2 regions of the Clostridium sp. CM027 genome follow, and region 2 is predicted to be linked to the other one. Evidence: a T-box and tRNA genes for the amino acid it is inferred to sense, from the RefSeq annotation. Region 2 holds a T-box; the other holds one or more tRNA genes.
The links. The T-box of region 2 lies ahead of thrS (threonine--tRNA ligase). A T-box ahead of a tRNA ligase gene usually reads a tRNA of that ligase, here a tRNA-Thr.

Region 1: it encodes a tRNA-Thr, which carries the amino acid that the T-box ahead of thrS (threonine--tRNA ligase) is inferred to sense. The anticodon was not compared.

The regions. Positions count from the first base shown of each region.
Region 1 is NZ_CP077725.1:2,723,674-2,726,892, forward strand. Features, by position in the region: gene KTC92_RS12835 (ParM/StbA family protein) at 1-613, shown strand, start outside; gene KTC92_RS12840 (hypothetical protein) at 616-993, shown strand; gene KTC92_RS12845 (TM2 domain-containing protein) at 1,138-1,464, shown strand; tRNA gene KTC92_RS12850 (tRNA-Thr) at 1,484-1,559, shown strand; gene KTC92_RS12855 (CopG family transcriptional regulator) at 2,155-2,313, opposite strand; gene KTC92_RS12860 (C40 family peptidase) at 2,824-3,219, shown strand, end outside.
Region 2 is NZ_CP077725.1:3,040,446-3,043,664, forward strand. Features, by position in the region: gene thrS (threonine--tRNA ligase) at 1-1,834, opposite strand, end outside; T-box leader at 1,969-2,171, opposite strand; gene KTC92_RS14510 (polysaccharide deacetylase family protein) at 2,274-3,197, opposite strand.

The DNA.
Region 1 (3,219 bases), 320 kb from region 2:
AGATGTACAAGTATTTAAACAAGGAGGTACATTAAGTGCTGAAACCATGGAAACATTTACTTATCCAATGTTATTACTTGACTTTGGTGGTGGTACTTTAGATGTATCTCATTGGAAATATGAGAAAGATGAATTTGGTAACAAGGTGCTTGGGATGACTAAGGCTAGTAGTTTTGCACAACATGGGTTTGAGCCAACAATAGAAGCATTACTCACTAAGTTCAACTCTGCTGACGGATCTGATGGTAATTATGATATATCAGATGCTATCGAATATTTAGAAGATGACGAACTACCTTTTGGGGAAGCAAATGTATTAAAAGACATTAAAGATTTAGTATTAAAACCATATGTGGAGAAAGCAATAAGTTCAATTAATAGCTCTTTTAAACCAAATACTTGTAAAGATATAAGAATAATAGGTGGACCTGCAAAGTTACTACTAGAATATTTACAAACAGAGTTCATAAAAACTGAGCCAAAGCTCATAGATAATAAAAACCCTCAATGTGCAAATTCTATACTGTTCGCTGAAAGATATAAAGAATTGCTAGTACTTGAATACTTAGATGGAAATAAAGAAGTTGCTGCAACTACAGTAGCAGGTCAATAATTATGGGAGCACTCCGTAAAACTGTATCATCAAATCTAGGAGAGGAAACAGATAAAGACTTAATTAATTATGTGAGCAATATGGAGAAGAAAGGTATTAATAATTCTAAACTTATAAAGCAGGCTCTGAGATTTTACAGGGACTACGGCAACAAAGTTAAGAAGCTAGATACAGTAGATATTGCAAATATTTTAGATAACCCTGAAGTTAAAAATTATATAGGTAATATAGTTGGAGAGCTTTTTAAAGGTGCTATGCCAAATTCAATTCCACAAATTAACGATGAAGTTATTGTCAAAAAATCAAATGAGAGGGATATAGATTCTGTTGAAAGTGAGTATATGAAAAAACTTAATTGTGTGAAAGATATGTCGTTATAGCTTGGAGTGGCGTTTTCGTCACTCCTTTTTACTTTAAGAATCATAATTATTTTAAAAACACTTAGCCCATACATATAGTAAAATGATACCATATATGATAAAATGTAAGAAAGGCATTCAAAATAAGCTAAAAAGGGTGATCTAATGTTCTGTCCTAGTTGTGGATCTCAAAACGAAGATAGCTCTAATTTTTGTAAAATATGTGGGATTAATTTATTAATTCAACCTAATACGACTGGTGAACGGATTATTAGTGAAAAAAACTGGTTAGTTGCTTTATTGCTGTGTATTTTTGTTGGGGCATTTGGTATTCATAGATTTTATGTAGGTAAAATAGGTACGGGAATTTTAATGATTTTAACCTTTGGTGGTTTTGGAATATGGGTGTTAGTTGATATTATTTTGATTGCTACTAATTCATTTAAAGATATAAATGGGTTGCAACTAAATAAAAACATGTATAGGTATTAGTTTAAATTGTTTTGTATATGCTGAAATAGCTCAGTTGGTAGAGTAACGCACTCGTAACGCGTAGGTCGAGGGTTCGATCCCCTTTTTCAGCTCCAAGTTTGTAATATGGAAACAAATATTTTTTAGCACTGGCATAACTGCTGGTGCTTTTTTGTACGTTCAGCAGAGCAAAAGTAGACAGACGGTGAGTTATAAAGTGGCATAGTATGAATAGAAATATAGTAAAACGTAGCTTGGGGGTAGAGAAATCTATCTCCAGGCTTTTATATTTAACGGATTGATTAATATTACATATATTGGGTAATAATACTGATAGACAGAACAAATAAGAGGAAACAATCGTGTTTTATTAGCACTAGAAGTGTAATTATATATAAGGTGAGGTTGAATATAAATGAAAAAGATAAAAGTGAAAGTTGGAGTAGATAAAAGTAAATTAATAAAAGGTAACAAACGAATTGTTGCTTGTGGCAAGAACTTTTAACGATATTTCAGAAGAAAATTCTCATATTCCCATAAATGGGAGTTGATTACCATGACAAAGAGAAAACTTCAGCGGGAGTATAAATTTACTTCTGAAGTCGTTAATGCAGCTCCTTCGGAGCTGTTGAAGCACCGAGGATTATAATTTAAAAGGATAGTAAAAAAGTAGTTGAGAGTTATATCTTAACTACTTTTTTAGTGTAGCATTTATTTCAGAATACTTTCAAGGAGGAGTCTTATTCCTTCACTTTTATTTATATTACTTGCCTTGCAAAAACTTTTTAGGGCATTTGATAGTTCTTCACTTATTCTCACATGAATCAATTCACTTTTAGAATTTTCAATTTTCTTTCTTCCTCTGGGCATAATTATCACCTCGCAAGATTCGTGTTACATAAAATAAGCTCATAGATGCTAAATAGAATGTTGTAACACAATAATAATTATAATACATTTTAACAAATATTACCACGTAATTGAATTGAGAAATATAAAGATTATTTGTATAATTATATCCTCGTTTTATTTGATTTAATAAGTGGAATACAGGTAAAAGTCATGAAAATCAGTGGTTTTTTATAAATTATATGTATATAAAAAATTATTACTTTCTGTTACAATGGTATTGTACAAAAAAAAGGAAAAATTTGTGACATTGGTATTAGTCTTAAATTAAAGGGGAAGATTGATGTAAAAATATGAATAGTACTAGTTATAATAAGTAGACAAGCTAAATTCTCAAAATATTTCCTGGAAAATATTGCAGAGACTAAAAATGCAAGTAAAACTCTAGGAGAAAAAAATAAAACATTTACATTAGAAATAATTTACATATTTCGATAATTCATATTCATTTAAAATATAGGAGGTAAGCATATGAAAAAAAGAGTAGCTTTTATAGCAATGTTATTAACTATGGCGGGTTCACATGTTGTGTTCGCTGATAATGGAACGGTGACTGCAAGTTCATTATATGTCAGGCAAAAATCATCAATTTCATCATCAATTATATCTTCTCTTGCGAGAAATGCGAAGGTAGAGACACTTGGTAAAGAAGGGGAATTCTATAAAATAAATTATAAAGGACAAACTGGATATGTACATAGCTCATATATAAAAATATCGGCAAATACGTCTGGTTCTACGAGTACAACAAATGGAGCGGGGACGTCAGGAACAGTAACAACAGATTATTTAAATGTAAGAACAGGATTCGGGATAAATTATTCTGTTGCTAATGTTATTACACGCGGAACTAAAGTGACAATGTAT
Region 2 (3,219 bases):
TTAGTTCTGCCTCTTTTTCACCAACTATTAATAGGAAAGGGGCTCTTTCATTACGAGCTTCACGAATCTTGTAGCCAATTTTTTCTGCTCTAAAGTCTGCAGAGGATCTGATTCTTGATTCCTTAAGCTTTGCAACTACCTTTTCTGCATAATCATGATATTTTTCAGAAATAGGTAATACCTTAACTTGTAGTGGTGCAAGCCAAGTTGGGAAGGCACCAGCATATTTTTCTATAAGCATTGCAAGTGTTCGCTCATAGCAACCAATAGAAGTTCTATGGATAACATATGGACGTTTTTTAACTCCATCTTTATCAATATAAGTCATGTCAAATCTATCTGGCAGTGCGAAGTCAATTTGCACTGTAATTATAGTATCTTCTTTACCATGAACATTTTTGAATTGAAGGTCAAGCTTAGGACCGTAGAAAGCAGCTTCACCGATAGCTGTTTTATAATTTATTCCTAAGTGATCTAGTATATCTTTCATCTTCGATTCAGTTTCTGCCCAAGCCTCAGGGTTGTTAATATACTTATCTTTATTTTTTGGATCCCATTTAGAGAATCTGTAAGTAATATCATTTTCGATTCCAAGTGTTTTCATTACATAGTTAATTAAATTTATAACATCTTTAAATTCTTCTTCTAATTGCTCAGGGGTAACAACTAAATGACCCTCTGAAATAGTGAACTGACGTACTCTCATAAGACCATGCATTTCACCTGAAGATTCATTTCTAAATAAAGTTGAAGTCTCCCCATATCTAATTGGAAGGTCACGATAACTCTTTTGATCTGCATTATAAATTGTAAATTGGAATGGGCATGTCATTGGGCGAAGTGCCATGACTTCCTCATTTTTAGATTCATCACCAAGGACAAACATTCCATCTTTATAATGATCCCAGTGACCAGACATTTTATATAAATCGCTCTTAGCCATAAGAGGAGTCTTAGTTAAAACATAACCTCTTTTTTCTTCCTCATCTTCAACAAAACGTTGTAATAATTGGATTACCCTTGCGCCATTAGGCATAAGTAGAGGCAAACCTTGACCTATAACATCTGATGTTGTAAAGAATTTTAGTTCACGGCCAAGCTTGTTATGGTCTCTTTTTTTAGCATCTTCCATCTTCTCTATATGAGCATCTAAATCGGATTTTTTAGTGAAGGCAGTTCCGTATATACGGCTAAGCATCTTGTTTTTCTCGTTACCTCTCCAGTAAGCTCCTGCAACTTGAGTAAGTTTAAATGCCTTTACATACTTTGTAGACATTAAATGTGGTCCCGCACAAAGATCTGTAAATTCGCCATGTTTGTAGAATGATAATTTTGCGTCAACTGGTAGGTCTTCAATTAATTGAACTTTGAAATTTTCATCTCTTTCTTCCATAAAAGCAATAGCTTCATCTCTTTCAAGCTCGAATCTTTCTATTGGAAGATCTTCTTTAACAATCTTTTTCATTTCTACTTCGATTTGTTTAATTTCATCTGCTGAGAAAGAATCTTGTTTATCAAAATCATAGTAGAAACCCCCATCTATAGCAGGTCCGATGGCAAGTTTTGTACTAGGGAACAATCTCTTTACTGCTTGAGCTAAAATATGAGTAGCACTATGCCTAAAGGCTTTTTTACCTTCTTCGCTATCAAAAGTTAATATACTAACATCGCAGTCCTTAGTGATTTTATAACGTAAATCTACGATTTCATCATTAACCATTCCAGCACAAGCAACTCGTGCAAGGCCCTCACTAATATCTTTCGCAATTTCAATTACAGTCATTTCAGATTCATAAGTTTTAATTGAACCATCTTTTAATTTAATGTTTATCATATGTATTGCTCCTTTCTTTTATCTTATAGGGTTAAGTCATATTTGAGAAATAACACTAGCATAAATATTATGCGCAATTCTTTAAACCTATATTTTTATAAAACAAAAAAAACCCGTCCCAATTCTAATTATAGAATTGGGACGAGATTATAATTTCCCGCGGTTCCACCCAAATTGTTTATAAAATAAACCACTTAATAATTATAACGGAATTACCGGACTTTATTGAAGTCACTCAGAGGCAGTCTTCAGCCAATTTCATTTAAGAATACTTCCAGCTAAGGTATCCTTTCTCTGTAAATGTGCCATGGCTTACTTTTCTCTTCGTAGAATTAAATTATTATATTTATATTAATTATAGCACTTGCACTAAAGATGTCAAGGTAGCAAATAAAGTTATTTAGGCGTTTTCAACAAAATAAATAGTAGGTAAGATTTTCTATTTTACTACTTTAAATTGTGGTGGATAAGTATTTTCAGAGAGTACATCAAAGATGAAACCTTGATTTGTAAGACCCTCAATAATTTCAGGTAAGGCTTCAACTGTTGTGGTTTTTGGATTTAAATCATGCATTAATATAATGGCGTGTTTAGTCCGACTAGATTGAGTTAAAACTGATTCTATAATCTTATGTTTGTGCTGACAAAAAGCGGAAGCATCACTAGAATCAACATTCCAATCAAAGTATTTATAACCATCCTTATTCATTTCACTAATTACAGTGCTCATTATTTCCATGCCACCGTAACTGTGACTAATAGTATTATTAGAGCCACCAGGATATCTTAAAATATGACTAGGCTTTTTACCTGTAATTTCAGTAAGGAACGAATCTAATTTTTTTACGTCTTTTTTAAAATTATCTGGCGATGCATAAATACTATTATAATCATGACTGTAAGTGTGATTAGCTAAAGTGTGCCCATCGTCAGAAATTTGTTTATACAAAAATCTTGATTCAGGGTGACCATTTACAAAAAAAGTAGCCTTAATATTATATTTTTTTAGGACTTTTAAAATTTGTAAAGTGTTGCTAGATACCCCGTCATCGAAGGTTAAATAAGCTATTTTAGTATTATCTAATTTGGATTTATATAAGACTTCATCCTTTTTGATAGTACTTTCGAGGATCTTATTTTGTGATTTTAACTTCTTATTGTCCTCATGAATCTGAGCTATTTGATGCGACAATAAACTATGTTGATGTTCACTTGAAACTACGGTTACTTGGCTAACTGCGACTCCTAAAAACGAAGTAATGCATAAAGTAAAAATAGAAATTTTTACTATTAGGAATTTTAATGAGTGCTTTTTTTCTATGATTGAAATTCTCATAGTAATACCTTCCTTTTTTATATTCATGTACATATATTATCTATATCAG